DNA from 3 places in the Vibrio sp. F13 genome. Region 2 is predicted to be linked to each of the others. Evidence: riboswitches for the same ligand, from Rfam matches in the RefSeq annotation. Region 2 holds a riboswitch; each other region holds the start of a gene.
The links. Region 2 has a riboswitch for thiamine pyrophosphate ahead of thiC (phosphomethylpyrimidine synthase ThiC). Riboswitches for the same ligand answer to the same signal wherever they lie in the genome.

Region 1: another riboswitch for thiamine pyrophosphate. It lies ahead of thiD (bifunctional hydroxymethylpyrimidine kinase/phosphomethylpyrimidine kinase); the one in region 2 lies ahead of thiC (phosphomethylpyrimidine synthase ThiC).
Region 3: another riboswitch for thiamine pyrophosphate. It lies ahead of thiB (thiamine ABC transporter substrate binding subunit); the one in region 2 lies ahead of thiC (phosphomethylpyrimidine synthase ThiC).

The regions. Positions count from the first base shown of each region.
Region 1 covers NZ_CP170176.1:1,693,009-1,701,197, forward strand. The annotation lists gene LMH68_RS22340 (ABC transporter ATP-binding protein) at 1-688, opposite strand, end outside; gene thiD (bifunctional hydroxymethylpyrimidine kinase/phosphomethylpyrimidine kinase) at 678-1,571, opposite strand; TPP riboswitch at 1,667-1,778, opposite strand; gene LMH68_RS22350 (DMT family transporter) at 1,877-2,794, opposite strand; gene LMH68_RS22355 (helix-turn-helix domain-containing protein) at 2,872-3,612, opposite strand; gene LMH68_RS22360 (DUF2999 family protein) at 3,858-4,109, opposite strand; gene LMH68_RS22365 (YdcF family protein) at 4,240-5,337, opposite strand; gene LMH68_RS22370 (glutathione S-transferase family protein) at 5,834-6,514, shown strand; gene LMH68_RS22375 (GMP reductase) at 7,365-8,189, opposite strand, start outside.
Region 2 covers NZ_CP170175.1:1,801,775-1,809,963, reverse strand. The annotation lists gene LMH68_RS08285 (thiazole synthase) at 1-465, opposite strand, end outside; gene thiS (sulfur carrier protein ThiS) at 468-677, opposite strand; gene LMH68_RS08275 (HesA/MoeB/ThiF family protein) at 674-1,456, opposite strand; gene LMH68_RS08270 (thiamine phosphate synthase) at 1,446-2,738, opposite strand; gene thiC (phosphomethylpyrimidine synthase ThiC) at 2,738-4,687, opposite strand; TPP riboswitch at 4,818-4,916, opposite strand; gene crcB (fluoride efflux transporter CrcB) at 4,979-5,362, opposite strand; gene LMH68_RS08255 (multicopper oxidase family protein) at 5,463-6,845, opposite strand; partial or broken gene LMH68_RS08250 (IS630 family transposase) at 7,017-8,051, opposite strand.
Region 3 covers NZ_CP170175.1:2,127,642-2,135,830, reverse strand. The annotation lists gene mgtE (magnesium transporter) at 1-1,261, shown strand, start outside; gene pmbA (metalloprotease PmbA) at 1,359-2,702, opposite strand; gene yjgA (ribosome biogenesis factor YjgA) at 2,821-3,345, shown strand; gene thiQ (thiamine ABC transporter ATP-binding protein) at 3,469-4,173, opposite strand; gene thiP (thiamine/thiamine pyrophosphate ABC transporter permease ThiP) at 4,173-5,786, opposite strand; gene thiB (thiamine ABC transporter substrate binding subunit) at 5,878-6,870, opposite strand; TPP riboswitch at 6,924-7,043, opposite strand; gene LMH68_RS09820 (flavin prenyltransferase UbiX) at 7,087-7,710, opposite strand; gene mpl (UDP-N-acetylmuramate:L-alanyl-gamma-D-glutamyl-meso-diaminopimelate ligase) at 7,749-8,189, opposite strand, start outside.

The DNA of each region.
Region 1 (8,189 bases), on a different replicon from region 2:
TTGGTGTGGCAGTGAGAGGCACAGATAAAGACTGAGCGTTCGCCGGTGTGCCTTGCAACACATACAAATTGTCCGCCAAACGCACCGCTTCTTGTGGGTCATGGGTGATCAACACAACGGTTTTATCTCTCAACAGCTCACACGCTAAGCTCTGTAGTTTGTGTCTCGTTACCGCATCCAGCGCAGAGAATGGCTCATCCATCAGCACCACTGGCTTGTCTTGCATTAAAGTTCGAGCCAAAGCGACACGTTGACGCATACCACCAGACAACTGATCCGGCATCGCATTCGCATAATCAGCCAAACCAACCGCAGCGAGCAACTCGAGTGCTTGATTGGTTTGCACTGCTTTGTCAGAAGCTGAATTTTGAAAACAATGACTCAGACATACATTGTCGATAACCGACAGCCACGGCAGTAACAAATCCTGCTGCGCCATGTAAGCGATGCGATCCGTTAAAGGCAATTCATCAGAGGTTGTCAATGTTCCCTGCCACTCCACCTTGTCGTCCAACAAGCCTGCCAGATAACGCAATACCGTGGTTTTCCCGCAGCCACTTCGACCTAGCAATACCGTCCACTTACCTGCGTTTAAGCTAAGCGACAATCCCGATAAGGTTGCGTGCTCACTGTCGTTATAACGTAAAGAGGCATTGCTGAGCTGAACACCCACCGTATTAACGGACATTCCCGTGCCCAGCGAAGAAGTGATTTACGGGCCCATGACCTTGGCCGACTTGCAACTCATCAGCATGAGCAATCGCGCGCGAAATGTATTGTTTGCCTAGCTCAACAGCCTCTGACAGCGTGTTGCCTTGCGCTAAGAAAGAAGCAATAGCAGATGAAAGCGTACAACCCGTACCGTGGGTGTTTTTGGTAGGAAAACGCTTCGCACTAATCAAAGCAGACGTGGTTGGCAGAATCAGTAAGTCGTTACTGTTCTCATCCTTCTCTAAATGACCGCCTTTGAGAAGAACGGCTTTAGCACCTAGTGCACGCAGGTCTTCAATCATATCCTGCATTTCGGCTTCGCTTTCAGGCACAGCTTTGCCTGTTAACGCCGCGCCTTCTGGCAAGTTAGGAGTAATGATGTCTGCCAGCGGAATCAGTTCTTGCTTTAGCGTCGTGATAGCTGAGTTTTCTAGAAGAAGATCGCCACTTGTCGCGACCATGACAGGGTCAATCACAAGATGCTTAGGTTGGTACTGCTTAATTTTGTCTGCGACGACTTTGATGATTTGCGAATCGGCCAACATGCCGACTTTCACAGCCACGATATTCAGATCAGTAAAAACCGCATCTAACTGACTGGCAACATGGTCGAGTGGAATAGGGAAAATGGCGGAAACGCCTTGCGTGTTCTGGGAAGTGATAGCGGTAATTACCGAACAAGCGAAACTACCTGTAGCAGACATAGCTTTAATATCAGCTTGGATACCCGCACCGCCGCCACTGTCTGAGCCTGCGATCGTCAATACAATCGGAGTGTTCGTTCGAATCGAACCATCAGCAGAGTGCTGTGAAACTGAGGTTTTTGGTGTTAAATCTTTTGAAATAGAACTGTGTGTCATTGTCGCTCCTACTATCTTACAAGACGTAGGAGAACGAACACTGATCGAAGGAGAAGTCGCATTAGGCTCATGAAAGTTTCATGGGTGCAGACGTAGATCGAGTGCTTATAGTTCCCTACGCCAGTGTTAACTGAATCAGGTTCAACGGGTCTCGACTAACGATCTCAGCAAACACCAAATAAGGTATATGCCCCCCGACTATTGATAGCGATAGTAACAGCACTCTCACAACTGAGATACTGATTTTATTCAATTATAAGAATTACGCATGAATAAATCTCAATTAGGCGTGACAAAACAAATACTTATAACGTTCCTTTAGATGGCTTCGACTGTATCAACAAGCACAGCACAATCAGAAACATACCTAGCCAACCTATAAAAGGAATCAGCTCACCGACAACGCAGACGGCAAGCACCGCTGCAACTACTGGTTCAAACAAAGTCAGTAGATTGGCACTACTCGCGGTCACATGGCGTAAACCAAAACTGAAGGCGATATAGCCCAAGCATTGTGGGATTAACGTCAGATAACTGATGACTAATACGTTAATCTGCGAGGAAAACAGGTTCTCCCCCGTAAACCAGAGTGTTGGCAGCAACAGCATCGCGCCGAGGCCAAAAATACTGCCCATCGCCGCTTGAGACTCAATGTCCTTGTCTATCAGTGCTTTTGTCGCCCAAGAATAAATGGCGTAACACAACCCAGCGAGCAAACCTAAAGCAATACCCAACAGCTTGAGATCATCACCTGACTCATTCGTAGATGAAGATTCTGAAAACACCAACAACCCAATACCCACCACACCAATCGCAAAGCTAGTGAGCCAACGTTTGTTGATATTATTCTTTTTGCTAATCAGACACTCTAACAATGCAGAAAAGAAAGGAGCAGTAGCTATCGACACCACTGTGCCCATTGCGACACCCGATAACTTCATCGAAGAGTAAAAAGCCAGAGGATAGATCGCCAAAGCCAGCGCACTCGCCGCTAACAACTTTTTGTTGAGCAAAAGCTTATCAAGTGAAGATAAGATCTTTCGATACGCCAAGACTGCTTGCATTAAGCCGCCGACGCCCATTGAAAAAGCACCAATCGCTAATGGGCTGAGATCAGGCGCAAAGCTTGCGGCGGTGCCTGTCGTGCCCCATAAAACAGAAGCAAACACGATGGCTAAAGTGCCCGTTTGGAATTCGTTAACGCGATTGATGGCAAGATTCATTTCTATTACCTAGTCTATTTTCATTTCTGAAATAGATAATAGTGAACATATACTAAGTTGAGTTTGCCAAAAGGACGCTATTCTTGTTTTGGAAGACTCTCTTTCATCGAGCCCAAAAACGCCCTTGGAGACATGCCAAAGTGCTGAGAGAAGCGTCGACTGAATGCAGACAAGTCACTATAACCCACATTTTCTGCGACCAATTGAACGGGTAAATCGGTATGGCTAAGCAAGGCTTGAGCTTTCTCCATACGATAGCGAGTGATGTACTTAAGCGCACTGATTCCAATGCACTCTTTAAAGCGCTTCTTAAATTGAGTGGGGCTCAAGCAAGCCGTTTCTGCAAGCTGAGAAATAGAGAGAGGCTGGGCGTAATTATCCGCAATGAGCCTTTGGACCGCTCGAATACGAGGGTCGATGCTCTTGCTCACTTTTTGTTGCTCTAATAACAGTGAAAACACATCCAAGATGGATGATTCAATGCCACTGTCCACTTGGTATTCCAACTGCTTTTCAACAAACAGCAAGAAGCTCATTAAGGGTGGCGTGATAGTAAACACCGAGAGCTCATGCTCTAACAAGTGCTGCGGTAACTCTGCCATATCTGCGACAATAAACCGCGCTGCTTCATCCGCCTTAAACGCATGCGCTGTGGTTACCGGAATCACCACGCATTCGCCCACGGCCACCTTGCCGACATATCCCACCATTTCAATACTAATACTCCCTTGAATAGGCAGCACGAGTTGATGGTAGCCATCATGGGCATGAGTATTAAATTGCTTGGTGTAAGATCGAATGCTTAGGCTAGATTTCATGAGCAACGCCGGAATTCAGTTTATTGAAACATGAGTGTTAAAAAGAAATTACATGATTTAAGCGAGGGAGTCACATCGGACTAGTATTTTTGTCGTATCTCTTTCTAGCCTTTCTAAGTCGGATCAAAAAAGCCGTTTAAGTATTGATACTCAAACGGCTTTTTACTCAAGTCTAATTCGCAATCTCAAGAACAGTTAACCGAATCGGCTATCACTTCCTAACAAAATCGCTCATTCAGACTCTATTATTTTTGAAGTTGCTCTTTAGCGGCTTCAACCTTAGAAAAATCTAGGCCAAGCTCTTCAACTGCTTCTTTGATTAGCGCAGGGTTTTGCATTACCTGGCCCATCAGCATTTGAAGTTTATCTTGTGGTAAGCCAAGTTGGCTGATCGTCGCCATTGCTGCAAGAGGGTTCTCGGTCAACGTCTTGAATAGCTCGCTGATCTGCTCGTCGCTAATATTGTTCTCTTTCAACATTGCTAAAATCGGGTTCATTTTTTTGCCTTTGAAACACTAAATTAAGTAGGAGCACAGCATACCATCTAGTTGTGCTCGATTGTACTAGCAAGTGAAGCTTTGGTTTAACACGAACTGTACTTTTCCCAAACGCAAAGAATGCTTGGGCTTAACGAGATTCCAATGGGTAAGAGCGGTAGCTCCACATACCATAGGTTCTCAGTGCGTCACGGTAGATGCCTAGAAGCTCACCACTGCTCGCTTTCTTAAGATCTTCTAGCGGCTTGTCTGGGTAAGAAACCGTATCGAAGGTAATGCCCTGAGGGCCCGTTTGCCAGCTAGCGATTTCAAACAGAGTTTGACCACGACGAACATGGCTTGCCGAGCTAATAATGGTCGCGTGCTTAATATCATGGCGAGCAAGTGCGTAGCTACTGAATAAGGCATTGCCTACCGTGCTGGTCGCGTAATTCTCTTCGATGATGCGATCTTTGCTTACCCCTTTCTCGATAAGCCAATCCGCCATTAACTTACCTTCAGTCTTATGATTCTTTGGCACTCCGCCCGTCAACACGATCATCGCATCAGGGTTAGCTTTCGACATTGCTAATGTGGTTTCAAGACGTTCAATCAAGATTTCATGCATAGAGCCATCAGGGTTAAGCGCGTAGCCCAAAGTGACGATGGCACCGTGATCGCTCAACAGTCCCTTATCTGCAGACTCTTTAAGAGGTGTTTCTAACACGCGGTCAACCGTTGCAAAAATACGTTTGATGTCTTCAGCCTTGCCTTTATTCAGGCTTTCCAGTTTATCCATGTGCTTGTTGGATTCACTTTCATTGCCTTCAAATCTTTGCCAAACCGCAAGATACGCATGCAAGTCGACATCGTCTGGCGCAACCGTCAGTGCTTGTTCAAACAACTCAATAGCGCGTTCTGCGTTCTTGTTGTAGATCTGAGCGTTCGCCGCCGAAATCAACAAGTCAGTACGGTAAGGTTCTAGCTGGTACGCTTCTAACAATCGGTTAGTCACAATTTCCATGTTGCTTGGCATTTTAGCCGTGAAGCCCGCGTGAGAAATTCTTGCCGGAGACTTAAACGCCTGCAACGCATCAAGAAGTAGTTGATCGACAACTTGTCGCTTAGTCACCAACTGCGCGTAATCCGCAGAAGCCTGTACAGCACCATCGTTAGCAGCAAAAGAGTAAGGTGTTGCGCCAAAAGCGAGCATGCCACCAAGAGCGAGGGCGATAATGTTCTTTTTCATGGAAAGATCCTGTGTCGTTAAGTGTTCACATCAGATTTGTTCACCAATGTAAGTCCCTAAGATTAAAAAACCGTGAACCAAACCTTACTCTCCAAGGTTTATATTCATTTGTTGCATAAGATGTGGCAGCAGATCACGATTTTGAACTTACCAATAAGCCTGTGCATCCAGATAATTCTGGTTTGAACCAGTGCTCAACGTTTTTGTTGGAATATCTGACTGCGGATTTCATACGCCCTATCCCGCCAAAAACCACCCATCACAAATCCGAACTCCGCATAAAGCAACGAATCAAAAAACCACTTTAAGCTCATTTTTTCAACAACTTAAAATCCAACACACTGAATCGCGCGATTTTACCCCTCGCTCAAATAACGAGGTCTTCAACACATAGAGTTGGAATGCGAGTCAGAAGATCTTCAAATAATTCAAAATCAACCATTGAACGATCGTTCAAGTGGTGCTTTAATAAATGACCAATACAAGGAGTTACCCCATGCTTAAGTTCTATTTTCACCAAACACCAAACCCAATGAAGATCGCTCTGTTTTTGGAAGAGACAGGCCTAGATTTTGAACTTGTTCCTGTCGATACCTTAAAGGGTGAGCAGCATTCACCGGAATATCGTTTAATCAATCCAAATGGCAAAACGCCTGCGATTGAAGATGAAGGACAACGTGTATTCGACTCTAACGCTATCCTTCTGTATCTCTCAGAGAAAACAGGCAAGCTTGGCGGTCAGCCAGAAGACAGAGCTGAACTACTCTCTTGGATGATGTTTATCGCGAGTGGCCTTGGTCCATATTCAGGCCAATCGGTACACTTCCGCCATGCTGCACCAGCAGGCTTAGACTACGCTGTGAACCGATACCTACGTGAAGCACAACGTCACTACGAAGTGTTAGAGAAGCATATGGAAGGTCGTGAATTTATCGTAGGAAATGAGTACACCATTGTCGATGTCGCTGCATGGGGTTGGATTGACAAAGCACCGGTCGTGCTTGGTGAAGAAGGCCTAGAACCTTACCCGAACTTGAAGCGTTGGTTTAACGCAATCAACACTCGCCCTGCTGCACTGCGTGCTCGCGAAATCGGCAAAGGCATTGAGTTTAAAACCGAACGTGATGAAGAAGCAAAACGAGCACTGTTTCCTTCGAATTTCCCAATCAACGAATAATTCAGCATGAAGTAAACGATGTGGAGCGAAAGCTCATTACTGGGCGAGCTATTTAAAAATCAATAGTATTGTTTCTATTAACTGATACCACACTAGTTAAAATATCAATACTATTGATATAGCTATTGTAAGAACCCTTACCGACATCCGATGGTGTCTCTGTCGGTCGTGCCGGGGAAAAGTCCTGAATCAGTTACTCTAGATCGCAGCGAATTTGTAAAGCATATGTTAGGCATGAATTAAACTTCGACTACAAAGCATAAACTTATTTTCAAGATACCAAATGAAAAAACAATCATGTGACAATCAACTAAAGAGACGATAAATGAGTTTTACAAAGACTAATAGCATTTGAAAGTAATATTAATTTTTGAATGCTAATTCAAATAATTAGGCGTTCTGATAGTTTTGCTTTTTTCGTTAATATTCTAGGCAACAAAATGAGATCAGGCTGCCTTAGTGCTTTACTTGTTACAATATCTGGTACGTGCTATCTGTCTATAGGTTTTTCAGGACTTGAGAATCAGTTTGGTATGGTATGGGCAGGAGCTGCGTTAATCGTCTTAATCGTGTTTAATTTGACGCTGCCACTCTCTTTAGGCGCTTACTTTTATACTACAAGTATATTAGGTTGGCACTGGTTTGAGTCATCATTATTCACGTTAGTACTAATAACCATCATAGTTCCTGCGATCATTAAATCTGTTAGTCACATTCTAAATCCAGCGTCTTCTGAAAATTAGACAGATTATTAGCGCGCAGGTTTAATGACATTGATTTTATCAATTTCACGTAAAAAAAGAGCCGCTTTAGCGGCTCTTGATTTTCAAACTATTCGAATCAGTTCAGATTACTCTTTACCGAATACGTTGTTCTCTTGCTCTTGTACACGGATGAAAGTCGTACGCTTAGTTAGCTCTTTAAGCTTTGCTGCACCTACGTATGTACAAGTTGAACGTACACCACCAAGGATGTCAGAAATTGTGTTGTGAACAGAGCCACGGAACGGAAGTAAAACAGTTTTACCTTCAGCAGCACGGTACTTAGCAACACCACCTGAGTGCTTGTCCATAGCCGACTGTGACGACATTCCATAGAACTTCATGAATTGCTTACCGTCTTGCTCTACAACTTCGCCGCCTGACTCAGAGTGACCTGCTAGCATGCCGCCTAGCATTACGAAGTCAGCACCGCCGCCGAACGCTTTAGATACGTCACCCGCACATGAACAGCCACCGTCACCGATGATCATGCCGCCAAGGCCGTGTGCTGCGTCGCCACACTCGATGATTGCAGAAAGTTGAGGGTAACCTACGCCTGTTTTAACACGTGTAGTACAAACAGAACCAGGGCCGATACCAACCTTAACGATGTCTGCGCCAGCTAGGATTAGCTCTTCAACCATGTCACCCGTTACAACGTTACCAGCAGAGATAACTTTAGTCGGGAATTCAGCACGTACTTTTTGTACATACTCAACTAGGTGCTCTGAGTAGCCGTTAGCGATATCAATACAGATAAATACGAATTCGTCGCTAAGCGCCATGATTTGCTTAGTTTTCTCAAACTCAGCTTCAGAAGTACCTGTTGAAACAAATACGTTGTTCAGCGTTTTCTTGTCTGCTGTTTTTGCGAACTCAGCCCACTGCTCTACTGTGTAGTGCTTGTGTACTGC
Region 2 (8,189 bases):
AATCGGCGCACCTAGCGGCATAACCGCAGCACAACCCACCTCTTCCAATCGTTTACACAACACTGGGTCAGCATGACAGTAAGGCAACACAACAAAGCCATCTTTAACCATTTGCTCAGCCGCTTTTAATGTCTCAATTGGGTCTGGCATCAAGTACTTTGGATCAGGGTGAATTTCCAGTTTGAGCCAGTTTGTGCCTAGCGCTTCGCGAGCCAAATGCGCAGCAAAGATGGCATCCTTCGCGTTCTTCGCCCCGGAGGTATTTGGTAACAAGTTCACGCCAGCATCAATGATGGGCTGTAAAATATCATCTTGCTCAGAGCGAATATCAACTCTCTTCAACGCCATGGTTGCCAGTTGAGAACCGGAAGCTTCGATAGCACTCGCCATTAAATGTTTATTCGCGAACTTGCCCGTTCCAGTAAAGAGTCGTGATTGAAATGTTTTATCTGCGATAGTTAACATAGTTAGCCTCCTGCAATAGCTTGGAAAAGAGAAATAGCATCGCCTTCATTGACGACCCTTTGTTGCCACTGACTACGCGGGACAACCGCATTATTGATAGCAAAGACACAACCCAGATCGGGTAGTGAAAGCGCTTGGATGATATCCGCTAGAGACGACGATTGTGCAACCTGTTCTGGTTGCTCATTGATAGAGATCGTTATGTTGCTCATTGGGTTTCTTCTTCTAAATAGTTAACTGTAGATGTGCAGCAAACGGGGCATTCACTATCTTGAGTGACACTTAAGTTTTGCCAGTTCATCGTCTGACCATCAAACAGTTTGAGCTGATGTGTTGCAACCTGGAACTCGCCAGTGCTAATACGTTGAATCGCTGCCAGTGCTTGGAGGTTGCCTATGGTGCCAACAACTGGGCCGATGATGCCGCTATCGCTACAACGTGTCGTTTGTGGATGATGACTGAACGGGAACAAACAGTGATAGCACCCTTTCTGCATCTGATAATCAAAGACAATAAACTGACCTTTCCATCCGATCGCAGAACCAGAAACCAAAGGTGTCTTGCTACCAAAACATGCTTGGTTAACCTGCTGACGTGACTCAAAGTTGTCAGTACAATCCAACACCAAATCAGCGAGCATCACCTCAAGCTCAAGCTGGCTCTGAGTCATTCGCCTATTGATGGTTCTCACTTGGTTTCGACCATTAAGCTCAGTCAGTTTTTGCTTCAGAGCTTCGACCTTAGGCGAACCTAACTGGCTTTCCTTGAACGCAACTTGTCGTTGAAGGTTAGACGAATCCACACAATCATCATCAACTAATACGATTTTCCCGATACCGGAAGCCGCAAGATAGAGAGCCGCAGCATTGCCTAAGCCACCACAACCGATGACCAATACATGGCTATCTAATAGATTGCGTTGCCCTTGCTCACCCACTTCAGGAAGTGCGAGTTGTCGTTGATAACGAATGAATTCGAAATCATTCAGCATGACTTAGCTCCTGAGTTACCTCTTTAGCAGCACCTGAAGAACGGTCAGCCATTAATGCTTCGAAGAACTCAATCACTTGTTTTGGGTCTTCGGCTAACGTAATCGCACGTACAACAGCAAGGCTCGATACCCCACAACTCCACACCTGTGCGGCCGTCGACTGGTCAATTCCACCAATCGCAACTGTCGGATAACCGGTGAGTTCTTCTGTGTATGGGATAGTATCAATCAGCTGCTGATAGATAGATAAACGCACAAGTCCTTGAGGCTTCGATGGCATCTGCTTAGTGGTGGTTGGGAATATATGCCCCAGCGCAATATAGCTTGGGTTGATTTGCACAATGCGTAGCAACTCGTAATAACCATGAGTCGATAGACCGATCTTAATACCAGCTTGGCTCAGTTGAGATAGGTTGGATTCTTCGATGTCCTCTTGCCCCAAATGAACACCAAAAGCATCATGCTTAAGTGCCAATTGCCAATAGTCATTGATAAAAACCTGAGCGTTGTGCTCTCTACCGAGTTCGATAGATCGCGCGATTTGTTGTTCTAAATCTGCTTGCTGTGGGTTCTTAATACGCAGTTGAACTGTGTTAATTCCAAGCTTGAGCAGCCTTTCGATCCACTCAACATCATCAACCACTGGGTATAGTCCTAGGCTACTCTTACTCAATTCCGGGAACGACAGTGATGTTCCTTGGTGCGCCCAACCAACACTAATATCCAGTCGCTCATCTTCGAGAACGGGAATAGGAAAGTTTTGATAGTTTGCTGGCCATGTTCCACGTGAAACACTAGATGCTGCGCGAGCTAAAACCAGTGCATCTTCTAATGGGAATTCCAACGCCAACAAAGTAAGTAACCAAGCAAAGTGGCCACGACTATCTAACTCCTGATGAGCTGGAGTTTCACTCTTGATAGCACGATTAGAATCTAGCTGTGACCAGATATCCAATGCAGCTGAGTCATCTAAGACACCGATATAGATGGTATTCGGAGTTTGTGCCAAGGCATCGCGGACACCAGCTAGCGCCACTGAATGACTGTAATAAACGATATGATCAAGCTCACTTGAGCGACACTCCGCCAATGAATCAACATCATGAGCAAAACCAATAGATAACGCTTGCTGAGCATCAACGATAGAGAAGCATTGAGTTGGGCTTACACCCAACTCAACTGCATCGGTTGCCAAGCCTTGTCGCTTAGCAACCAATAGACAGCTTTGCACCTCTCCCGTTAGCTCAATATTTTGAGATGGGATAAGAATCTTCACTGTCATTATTCCTCTAATTGAGCTTTTTTTGCGCCTACTGCTGGGTGATAAAGTTCAGAGCCAGTATCACGGAACTCTTGTGATTTCTGACGCATCCCTTCCAACGGATTATCAAGCATCTTAATCTCGATAGCCTGATCAGCAGCCACTTGTTCAGTGTCTTTCGCGTACTCTCGAACTTCTTGAGAGATCTTCATTGAACAGAATTTAGGTCCACACATAGAGCAGAAGTGAGCAACCTTGCCCGATTCTTGTGGCAGGGTTTCATCGTGGAAAGAACGGGCTGTTTCTGGATCTAAAGCTAGATTAAATTGGTCTTCCCAACGGAATTCAAAACGAGCTTTAGATAATGCATTATCTCGGATTTGTGCGCCCGGATGCCCTTTTGCCAAGTCTGCTGCATGTGCTGCCAGCTTGTAAGTAATCAAGCCAGTCTTCACATCTTCTTTATTTGGTAAGCCCAAATGCTCTTTAGGTGTTACATAACAAAGCATCGCACAGCCGTACCAACCAATCATCGCCGCGCCAATACCAGAGGTAATGTGGTCATAACCCGGTGCAATATCAGTGGTCAGCGGGCCTAACGTATAGAAAGGCGCTTCATGGCAGTGCTCTAACTGCTCATCCATGTTCTCTTTAATAAGATGCATAGGTACATGTCCAGGACCTTCAATGATCACCTGAACATCGTATTCCCAAGCCACTTTAGTTAACTCACCTAGAGTACGTAACTCCGAGAACTGAGCCTCATCATTGGCATCTGCAATAGAGCCAGGACGTAGGCCGTCACCTAGTGACAAAGCCACATCGTACTTCGCACAGATCTCACAGATCTCGCGGAAGTGTGTGTATAGGAAGCTTTCTTGGTGATGTGCAAGACACCATTTCGCGATAATAGAGCCACCACGAGAAACAATACCTGTCACACGCTTAGCCGTCATAGGAACATAACGAAGAAGCAAACCAGCATGGATAGTGAAGTAATCAACGCCCTGCTCCGCTTGTTCAATCAAAGTATCGCGCATCACTTCCCAGTTAAGGTCTTCGGCTACGCCATTCACTTTCTCAAGCGCCTGATACATAGGAACCGTACCAATCGGCACTGGGCTATTACGTAGGATCCATTCACGAGTCTCGTGGATATTACGGCCAGTAGAAAGATCCATTACGGTATCGCCGCCCCAGCGAGTCGACCATACTAGCTTCTCAACTTCTTCTTCAATCGAAGAGCTTACAGAAGAGTTACCGATATTGGCGTTCACTTTCACTAAGAAGTTTCGGCCAATAATCATAGGTTCTGATTCTGGGTGGTTGATGTTTGAAGGGATGATAGCTCGGCCTTCAGCGACCTCTTTACGCACGAACTCAGGGGTAATTTCTTTTGGCAGGTTTGCGCCAAAGTTATGGCCTGGGTGTTGGTGATTAAGCTGTTCATCAGCGAACTTCTGACGCCCCATGTTCTCACGTATCGCAATGTACTCCATCTCAGGAGTGATAATTCCCTGACGAGCATAATGCAGTTGAGTTACACATTGGTCGCCAGTAGCGCGACGAATTCGAGGCAGGTTTCCGTAACGAAGGTCGTCTAGGGTTTCATCTTCTAAACGTTCTTTGGTGTAAACAGAGCTTACATCATCGAGCAATTCCGTATCACCACGCTCTTCAATCCATTGCTCTCGCAACTTAGGAAGGCCACTATAAAGGTCTATTTCATGCGTAGGATCGGTATAAACACCTGAGGTGTCGTAGACATGAATTGGCTCATTAGGTTCGAATACAGGCTCTTTTTTGCTGCCACCAACAAGGCTATCTGCGAGGGATATTTCTCGGACAGGGACTTGAATGTCCGCTCGAGACCCTTGGATGTAAGCTTTTTTTGAGTTTGGATAAGGTTGTACAGATAAAGAATCAATAAAATTCTTCGCTTCCAGTCTTGCTTGTTTACGACTCGACATAGCATTTTTCCTTGGCTTTTAGCCATTATTTATAGGGATAAAAATGCTTGACGGATAAGATGCTACAAGAGGGATCACAGCAAGAAAATGCAGTTGTGATCTGGAGATAGATCTCTAGAAGGATTCTAGTTAGATATCTACTCTTGTTCCCTTCGCAGGTATTAGCCTGATCAGGTTCAACGGATCCCGAGTTAACGGTCTCAGCCATATGGCACTCCGACAAGTACGATCGAGTATATAAAAACGGCTTGGATAAACCAAGCCGAGTTGTTAACAAATCGTAAGAAAGTTTTAAGACTTTATCAGAAGTTGGAAGCCGATCCATGCGGCTGAAATACTGAGAACCACATTGAGCAGTACATTGAGCCCCATCTTGAAGAACGCACCCTGCTGCATAAGAAGCACGTTATCCATCGAAAACGTAGAAAATGTCGTCAGGGCTCCAAGGAAACCAAGACCGATAATTTGTCTCCACGGCTCCGTCGCAACCATCTCATTTTCAAACGCGGCGATGAGCAATCCCATAATCAAAGAGCCAATTACGTTAACAGTCAGCGTACCGTAAGGAAAACCACGCCCTAACATCACAACGCATAACTCTGAAATCAAGTAACGTGAACAAGCACCAAACGCGCCACCGATGGCGATAAAACCTAGAATAGATAACTGACCCATGAATCCTCCCAAACAATAATCCCTATATTCTAGCTTTAACGCCGATAAAAGCGAGGGTAGAAACTAAGAATGCATGCGCAAATATTAAACGTTACAGGTGTCACTTAACTTCAATATATCCCATCAAACCCGTTTTCATGTGTTCTATAACATGACAATGATACATCCAGCGGCCAGGGTTGTCGGCTACAAATGCAGCTTTAGCTCGGCCATTTTTTCCAAGTAACACTGTATCAGTATGGAAAGGTTCTTCAACTTTCTTCCCATCAAGTTCCAATACAGTGAATGTATGGCCGTGAATGTGAATCGGGTGATGATATTGAGTGACGTTCTTAAGATCGAATATATAGGTTTTTCCCAGCTCTAAAGTCGCCAACGGTTCAGGGATATTATCTTTACTCATCCCCTCCCATGCTCGTTTATTAGTTAGCCAAAACTTAGGCATAGATTTTCCATCTTTAGATACTGGAGAAACCGCCCCTTCCCATTCAAATAAAAAGTCGATTTCTTCTGCATTAGCCAAATCTAAATTGGGCACAGGATTAAGGGGTAAAGAAGGCAGAGAGCGATTCTCAACAAGGGTTGAATCTACAACCTCGAACTCACACAAAGAGAAAGGAAAGCGTCCTTTCATTTGAAGGACGCTCACTCGCCCACCTGCTTTGGGTGCTACCAATCCAATATCCACTCGCATCCCTGGGCCAATTTTATGTTGAGTCAGTTTACAAGGCGTTTTTACAGGGTTACCATCAATGGCAATCACCCATGCCTCAGCCCCTTCGACAGCAATAGGATAAGTGATCGTATTATCGACATTAGCGATACGTAGCCTAGTCGTTGCATGTTGTTTTAACTGATAGACAGGCTCATGTATTCCATTAACGCTACTCCACTCTCCTGGAGTGCCCATACGAGCACTGAGTCTTGGAATCATTAAGTCTTTCCATTGACCTTGCTTATCGATATGCCAATGTTTAAGCATCAGTGCGTGCTCTTCATCAAACTGCACTGGAATGCTCTCGTCTACGATAATTAGACCAACCAAGCCCATACCAAGCTGCTTAACGCTGTTCATATGTGGGTGATACCAAAACGTGCCAGCATCTGGTGGCGTAAATTCATAAATGAATGTTTCACCTGGCATGATCAGTGGTTGGCTCAAGAAGGGAACCCCATCCATTTCGATAGGAATCCTTAAACCATGCCAATGAATAGTTGTCGGTTCTGATAGCTTGTTGGTAAAACGGATCGTTACCTTTTCACCTTGTCGACATCGAATCGTTGGTGCTGGAATCTGACCATTAAAGCCTAGAATATCAGTCTCAAACCCCGTCACGAGTTCAGCGGTTGAAGGCTCTGCCGTTAAGTCATAAACATACTTTCCTTGTTCATCAACCGACCGTTTCATTGAGCAAGCGGGCAGTACAGTGAGTGCAGATATAGCGAGAGATGATTGAATAAACTTACGACGGGAGATATCCATATTTGTTGCCTTTTAGTAATAACGACTAAAATTTAACAAAATATTGAGAACAGTTCTCATAAAGAAGCGTAGTTTGTGCTGTTGGTTGTTTATAAAAGAGACTGGGATAAGTAAGCACTTACATTTCTAAGACAATATTCTATTCAAGGTAGGTAATACCAATCCGGAAAATTAACTGATCAGGTCAATCCAATCTCTTGTACACATTTTTGTGACGCGATCTTTGCACTCAAGAAATCCATTCCAAGCGCTACAGACCTTCGAAACAATATCGTTATAATCAATGAAGTTTTGGTTTGCTAGATAGTGTTGCCTTAACCAACTCCACACTTGCTCTATAGGGTTAAGCTCTGGTGAGTATGGCGGCAATTTGATAATACTGACATTATCAAATGGGTTAGCAATATCATCGGTATGCCATCCTGCGCCATCCATTATTACCACTGAATGACGGTCTTTTTCTGTGACTTTAGATATCTGCTCTAGATGGTTTATCATGATGTCTTTGTTAACCCAAGGGACGACCATTGCCTCACCAATCCCTCTCGATGGGCACACTGAGCCAAACAAATAAGCGTATTCAAATTGCTGCTGTTTTACTACGCGAGGTCTCGTTCCACGAGTAGCCCAAAGACGTGTTGTTGTGTTCTGCTGACCAAACCTAGCTTCGTCTTGAAACCAGACATCAACACTCTCTAGCCCAATATGGCCGGGGATCTTAAGGATCGTTTCGATTTGGAATTTTTTTAAAATCGTCCTGTATTTGCTGTGATTGTTTAGGGTGTTTGGAACGAGAAGTTATCCAAGAAAAACCCATGTGGTCGAGGAGATAATAGATGGAATTAGGGTGGTAGTGCTTGTCAAAGTGTTTAACGATGTAGTCATGTATATCGCTTCCAACAAGGCGGCCACCAGAAGGTGATTCAGCTTCTTTTTTTATGAAGGCACTGAGTTGAGCCCGCTGCTCATCGGTGAGGTATGCAGGCCTACCAGTCCGAGGTTTTTCTTGAAGTCCTTCTAGGCCTTCTTCAAAAAAATCCGAACCCATTTATTTACACTGGTTCGACTGACTTTGAGAGATTTTGCAATTTGTGTACGAGAGAGGCCGTCTTTAAAGTGTGCGAGAGCAAGTAAACGCATCTTCATCTGAATGGTTTTTTGCTGGCTCGCAAGCTTTTTGAAGTCAGTGTTATTAAGGCTATCCATGGCTAAATTTCACAATAATTCATCAATCTTAATTAGATCACATTTTTACTTTAATTGGTATAATTATCAATTAAAAATCGAACAAATATAAATCAAAAAGACTCTAGGATTTCTGCTTCGATGGGGATCAATATAGTC
Region 3 (8,189 bases), 330 kb from region 2:
ACTTCAGGACATGGAGCCTGAAGATATTGCACACCTTTTAGAAGCCTCCCCTCGCAAAAGTCGTGACGTACTCTGGCAACTCACCGATCCTGAAGACTACGGTGAAATTCTTGATGAACTAAACGAAGACGTCAAAGATGCTCTTGTGTCAAAAATGGCACCTGAGACCTTGGCAGAAGCAACCGAAGGCATGGAAACCGATGACGTCGCGTACGTACTTCGAAGCCTACCCGACGATGTTTCTCGCGAAGTCCTTTCTCAAATGGACTCCGTCGATCGTGCGTTAGTTGAAACCGCCCTGTCGTACCCTGAAGATTCAGCGGGTGCGATCATGAATACCGACGTAATCACGATTCGTGGTGATGTCGATGTCGACGTTGTATTGCGCTACATGCGTATGCGTGGCGAACTGCCAGATGCAACTGATGCTCTGTATGTTATTGATGAAGAAGAACGTCTTATCGGTAACCTATCACTTACCACGCTAGTAACGACTCAACCTGATGTCCCTGTTTCAGAAGTGATGGATGATGCCGACGAAGCGATCGCGGTAGAAACCAGTGCGTCAGATATCGCGAGCCTGTTTGAACGTCGTAACTGGGTTTCTGCGCCTGTCATCGATAGTAACCAGCACCTTGTTGGTCGTATCACCATCGATGACGTGGTTGATGTTATCCGTGAAGATGCCGAACACTCAATGATGAGTATGGCGGGTATGGACGATGACGAAGATACCTTCGCACCGGTCGTAAAATCTGCTCGTCGTCGTAGTGTGTGGCTTGGTGCTAACGTACTCGCAGCACTGGCGGCAGCATCTGTATCAAACATGTTTGAAGCAACGCTCGATCAAATGGCAGCGATTGCGGTTCTGATGACTATCGTGCCTTCGATGGGGGGTGTTGCGGGTAACCAAACCGTTGCTCTGGTGATTCGTGGTTTGGCACTCGGTCATATCGGTGACAGTAACAAACGCGAACTGCTACTCAAAGAGGCAGCCATCGGCTTCCTAAACGGCGTTCTATGGGCCGTTATCATTGGTGGTATCGTGGTGGCTTGGAAAGGTAACTGGATACTGGGAGGCATCATCTCAGCGGCGATGATGACCAACTTGATTGTCGCAGGTATTGCTGGTGTAACTATCCCAGTGATGTTGAAGAAGATGAATATCGATCCAGCCCTTGCTGGCGGTATGGCACTGACCACAGTAACCGATGTTATTGGCCTATCGGTGTTCCTAGGCTTAGCGACCATACTGATCTAGTTAGCAGAAGCAGCTAGCCAATTTTTGGCGACATACAGAAAACAAAAAGGGAGCCATTGGCTCCCTTTTTTAATTCAATCAATTAGTGTTAATTGAATTACTCGCCTGCGACTTTCATTGACTCAAGCAAGATAGAACCCGTTTGAATTTGCGAACGTGTTTCTACGTCATTACCAACCGCAACAATCTGAGTAAACATGTCTTTTAGGTTACCTGCGATTGTTACTTCTGATACTGGGTATTGGATCTCTCCGTTTTCAACCCAGAAACCTGCAGCGCCACGTGAATAATCACCCGTTACGGTGTTTACGCCTTGGCCCATCACTTCAGTGACTAGGAAGCCAGTACCCAACTCTTTTAGCATCTGCTCAAAGTTTTGACCGGTCGATTTAACGAACCAGTTATGAATACCACCAGCATGACCGGTTGGCGTCATATCCATCTTACGTGCGGCATAGCTCGTTAGTAGGTAAGTTGCTAGCACACCGTCAGTGATGATTTCACGATCTTGAGTGAACACACCTTCGCTATCAAATGGGCTTGAAGCCAAACCACGTAGGATGTGAGGACGCTCAGAGATATTGAACCAATCAGGTAGGATTTTCTGACCTAAATGATCCAATAAGAAAGATGACTTACGGTAAAGGTTGCCGCCACTGATCGCCATCACAAGGTGACCGATAAGACCTGTCGCAACATCGTTAGCGAACATAATTGGATATTGGCCTGTTGGTAGCTTTTTCGCATCCAAACGGCTAATCGTCTTTTCTGCAGCTTCCTGACCTACACGCTCAGGCGTCCACAGTTCGTCACGGTGACGTGCAACGGTGTAGCTGTAGTCACGTTCCATTTCACCATTAGCGCCTTGTCCAATCACGCAGCAGCTCGTGCTATGACGGCTTGAAGCGTAGCTGGCTAGTAAGCCATGACTGTTACCGTAAACCTTAACACCGTAGTGACTGTCGTAGCTCGCGCCATCACTCTGTTTGATCTTATCGCTATAAGCGAGCGCTTGCTTCTCAGCTGCAATCGCAATCTCAGCGGCATAGTCAGGGTTAGGCTCGTCAGGGTGGAAAAGATCCAAGTCTGGAATTTCTTTTACCATGTATTCTTTTGCTGCAGGACCTGAAAACGGGTCTTCAGATGTGTACTGAGCGATATCAAGCGCGGCTGCTACCGTTTGAGCAATCGCCTTCTCACTCAGGTCAGATGTAGATGCGCTGCCTTTTTTCTGGCCGCGATAAACAGTAATACCAAGTGCACCATCACTATTAAATTCAACGTTTTCCACTTCACACATACGTGTTGAAACACTTAAACCCGTTGACTTAGTAATAGCAACTTCAGCGGCGTCGGCACTCACAGAGGCCATGTCCAACGCTTTTGCTACTGCGGCTTCTAGCTCAACTCTTTGCTGGGCGACTTGCTGTTTTACATCCATATCTATTCTAATTTTGTAGGTCAATATTACGTAGGATAACAAGAATTTCGCTTTCTCCCCAAGATTCTTGCTAAAATAGGCAATATATTCGTTTGAGATAGTGACATAGGCAGAAAAGATGGCTCGCAAAAACCAAAAAGCCCCATGGGAACCAGAAGAAGAAATCATCTGGGTAAGTAAGACAGAAATGAAAACCGACATGGAAGCGCTACAAAAACTGGGGGAAGAACTTGTTTCCCTGAAGCCTTCTGTATTAGACAAGTTTCCTCTGTCTGAAGATTTGGCACAAGCGATTAAAGATGCACAACGCTTTAAAAATGAAGCGAAGCGCCGTCAACTTCAATACATTGGTAAAGTAATGCGCAATGTTGATCCTGAGCCAATTCAAGCGGCTTTGGATAAAGTACGTAACAAGCACTCGCAAGCAACCGCTGAACTGCACAAGCTTGAGCAACTGCGTGATCGCGTTGTTGCTGAAGGCGATGCTGCCATTTCAGAAGTCATGGACATGTACCCTGAAGCAGACCGTCAGCGTCTTCGTCAGCTAGCTCGCCAAGCTAACAAAGAGAAATCAGCGAACAAGCCAGCAAAGGCTTCTCGTGAAATCTTCCAAATCTTAAAAGAGCTAAAGCTAGAAGACTAATCTTTGTCGCTTTATTCTGTAAGACAATAAAAGACCTAGCGCATGCTAGGTCTTTTTGTTTTTGACGCACTCGATATCAAGAAGCACTCAATATCAATAAATACTCACAGGAGTGATGAGTCGTCACTCACCCGCTTTAACAAATGAGCTTAATTCTGTCTGTGGATGATCCGCCGTCAGTGCCTCTATCGAGTCTTCAACCAACACCTTACCTAGCGCCACAAACACAAACTTATTCGCGATACTGCGTGCGTCACCTAAATGGTGAGTCACCATCAAGACCGTAATATTTCGCTCTGCCGCTAATCGCTTCACTAAGCTAAGCATCTCTTCACGCAGCAAAGGGTCAAGCGCAGAGAAAGGTTCATCAAGCAGCCAAATATCATGAGGTTGGACAAAACAACGCGCTAACGCGACACGCTGGCGTTGACCACCGGATAAGTGCTCAGGCAATCTATCCAAATACTCTGCAACACCTACTTGTGCGGCTGCTTGCTCAACTTTGAGCTTTTGGGTTGCCGTAAGCTTTAATCCCGGGTGCAGACCTAAACCAATATTTTCACGTACCGTGAGATGGGCAAACAGGTTGTGCTCTTGAAACAACATCGCCAACGGACGCTGATGTGCTTCTTTACCAATAAGCGACTGCCCAGCCACTGATATCTCACCCGATGTAGGCTCGATGAAACCAGCAACTAGCGCCAACAGTGTAGACTTACCCGCACCACTCGGCCCCATAAGCGCAACAATATCGCCCTGCTCAGCTTGAAAATCAAAGCTAAACAACTCTCTGTGATAATGGTAATCCACATCTTTCATCACTAACATCATCGGTTCCTTAATTCTTTAGCATCGAGCTTAGATCTTCGAGTAAATAAGAATTCTATTAAGCTAAAACTGCCGACACTCAGTAACAGTAAGCTCACAGAAACTACCGCCGCAGCTTCCATTTGATAACTGCCTAACAATTGGAATAGGTACAAAGGCAGAGTTCTAAAATCTTGGCTACCAAACAAAGCAATCGCGCTTAAGTCACCCATCGCCAACATAAAGCTAATCGAGAAGGCTTGCGCCATCGGCTTACGCAGTGCTCGCCACTCCACTAACCTAAAACGCGTGAAACCTGTCATTCCCAAGCTTGCACACACATACTGATACTGCTGAGACAAATGCAGCATAGGTTGAGCTAGGGTTTTAATTACGTAAGGCAGCGCCATTAAGCTGTTGACGGCAATCACGATAAAGAAAGCTAAACTAAAGACATCGGTGAATGAACGCAGTAATAAGAAGATCCCCGTACTGATCACCAGCCCCGGAGTCACTAAGATAATAGTGCCAATCAGCTCGATTTTATCGGCTCGAAAATTCTTGTTCTGTAAACGCCATGCTCGGCTAGTCAGCAGTATGGCGATACCAATACCAACTGCGATAACACTTGCTAATGACGCGACTTTAACCGAGGTAATTAACGCCGCCCAAAACGGCTCGCTGCTGAGTACGGTTAATGCCTGCGAGTTAATTCCACTGACGATAACCATAGCTAATGGCGGCAATACCAGCATTGAGACTATTATGATCCAAAAGCTATCCCAAGCTTTTGACCACCAGCTGTCCTTAACCAAATATTTCTCTTCAGACAACTGACTGGCCGTCACTGAAATAGGTTTCGATAGCCGTTGAATGCTCACTGCTAGCACACCACACAGCAGCATTTGCCATATCGCGAGCAAGGCACCAGCTTGAAGGTCAAAGTCGAATTTAATCGCCTGATAAATAGCGAGTTCGATAGTGGTTGATTTAGGTCCACCGCCTAGTGCCATCACGGTAGCAAAGCTGGTAAAACACAGCATGAAGACTAAGCCACACACATGAGGCAATTGCTGTCTTAAACGTGGCCATTCAACCCATCTGAATTTGTTCCAATGACTCATACCCAAATGAGCACAAAGCTTGTGTTGCTCGGCAGGCACGGTATCTAACGCTTGTAAAAGTAAGCGACTGGCATAAGGCAAGTTAAAGAAAACGTGCGCCAGCAAAATACCATTCAATCCGTATATGGAAAATGGCAATTCAATATCGAAGCTCGCCAAAAACTTAGCTAACCAACCACTATTGCCATAGATCGCAAGTAAGCCAAATACGCCCACTAACACAGGCAGGACTAAGGTCGACGCGAACAGCCTTAACAACAAAGCGCGTCCAAAAAATTGCCTACGACACAGCGCATGAGCAATAGGTATAGCAAAGCCAACACTCAGCACTGTTGAGAGTGTCGCTTGATAAAAGCTGAATTTCGTTACATGCCAATAGTAAGGATCGGACCATACTTGGCTGATATCAAGAGAAGGGGCATTGCTAAGCAATGCCCCAACTGCTGAAACCACGAAGGCAGTAATGAGTATCGCTACCCAAATCCCAACCTTAGGTGTTTTCTTTATCATAGATTGTTTTTTACCGTAAATGGTTCGCTCAGTTAACATCGAACAAACCTTTAAATACAGAAAGTTAGAAAGCTAATTTTTTAAAAGCAAATTAAAAAGTAAGTGCACTCTGCCATTCACGAATCCATGGCTTACGCTTCTCGGCGATCTCTTCTGAGCTAAAGCTCAGCGCTTTCTGAGGAACCGTAAGTTGCTCAAACCCTTTTGGTAACTCAACATCCGTCACTGGGTACATCCAGTTACCTGTTGGCATCGCCGTTTGGAATTCATCACTTAGGATAAACGCCATAAACTCATCAGCAAGTTTCTCGTTCTTACTGCCTTTAACCTTGGCAGCCACTTCCACTTGAGTGTAATGCCCTTCTTCAAAGCTTGCCGCTGCGTACTTAGAATCGCTCTCAGCAATAATGTGGTAAGCAGGAGACGTTGTGTAAGACAAGACTAAATCCGACTCGCCTTCTAGGAACATTGAGTAAGCTTCAGACCAGCCTTTGGTTACAGTCACTGTTTTCTGAGCAAGCTTCTTCCATGCTGCTGTCGCTTCATCACCGTATACTGATTTCATCCAAAGCATCATGCCTTGGCCTGGTGTTGATGTACGTGGATCTTGGTAGATGACCTTAAGATCATCACGCTGCTCAACCAGTTCTTTCAAGCTCTTCGGCGGGTTTTCCAGTTTCTCTTTATTGTAAACAAAAGCAAAGTAGCCAAAGTCATAGGGTACAAAAGTGCTGTCGTTCCAACCATTAGGAAGCGTTACCGATGACGTATCAACATTATGCTCAGCCAATAAGCCCGTCGCTTTCGCTTCAGCCATTAGGTTGTTGTCTAGGCCTAATACGATGTCAGCTTTGCTGTTGCCGCCTTCGAGACGCAAGCGGTTAAGAATAGACACGCCATCTTCAAGCGCGACAAAGTTCACATCACAACCACACTTCTCTTCGAATGCTTTTTCAACGGCAGGACGAGGGCCCCAATCCGCAGCAAAAGAGTCATAGGTGTATACAGTCAAAGTGTTGTCTGCAGCAAAGGCAGAAAAAGAAATAGCTGTAGTAACAGCAAGGGTAGTTAATGTGAATTTCACTGGACGCTCTCCATGGTCTGAGCGGCACAGGTTTGAGGGAGGAGAACGGTAGAGGTTGTTCCTAACTCAATTCCTACGCCAGCATTATCTGGTTCAGGTTTACGGGTCCCAAGCACCTGCTTGATCTCAGCTCGCATTCATTATTTGAATGGTTCGCTCCCCGATGAGTGTTCAGAATTGTAATTTGATTTTTAACAATAAGCTATCAAGTTTGGATCAATTACGTTGATCGTAACCCCAACGTGGCACTAAACCTTGTTCGATACCAAGGTGATCTAGAATACGCGCCACCATAAAGTCGACCAGTTCTTCAATTGACTTAGGTTGATGATAAAAACCCGGGGCTGCAGGCATGATCGTCACGCCCATGGTCGAAAGCTTATGCATGTTCTCTAGATGAAGCGTCGAAAATGGCGTCTCACGAACCACCAACAACAGCTGTCCTCGCTCTTTCATGACTACGTCTGCTGCTCGCTCAATCAGGTTATCAGACAATCCATGTGCAATCGAAGCCAAGCTTCCCGCGGAACATGGGCAAACGACCATCTGCTTCGGTGCAGCTGAACCAGAGGCAACCGGCGAGAACCAATCATCTTTGCCACACACCACCAGCTTTTCAGGGTCGCAGCCAAGATGTTTAACCAAAGCTTGTTTCGCCGCATCTGGCCCAGCAGGTAACTTAAGTTCATGCTCGGTCGCCAATACCACTCGCGCTGCCGATGAAATCAGCAAGTAGACCTGATAGTCGGCTGCCAAAAGGCATTCAAGTAAACGCAGGCCATAAGGCGCACCAGATGCGCCAGTGAAAGCAAGGGTTATCGCTTTATCGTGTTTTGTCATGTTCTCAATTACTTCAAATTATAAGGTCGTGGATGCCGTTAGCCTTTGAGTGCCAATCCATCCAACAGTTTTTGATGAATGCCACCAAAGCCACCATTACTCATTACCAAAATTTGGTCGCCAGCTTGTGCCTCTGAGACAATTTTAGCAACGAATGCATCCATGTCATCACTCACGTGTGCCGGTTGGTGACAAGCGTCTGCAACATCTTGAACTGACCAATCAATGTTATCCGGTTGGAATAAGTAGGTAGAATCCGCCTGCTTCAACGAATCAGCCAGTATTTCTTTGTGCACACCACGTTTCATGGTGGCAGAACGAGGCTCTAAAACGGCAATGATTTTCTTAGTGTCGACCTTATTACGTAATCCCCCGAGCGTAAGTTCAATCGCCGTTGGATGATGAGCAAAATCGTCATAAACAGACACACCTGCCACCTCGCCTTTAAACTCCAAACGGCGCTTAGTATTAATAAAGGT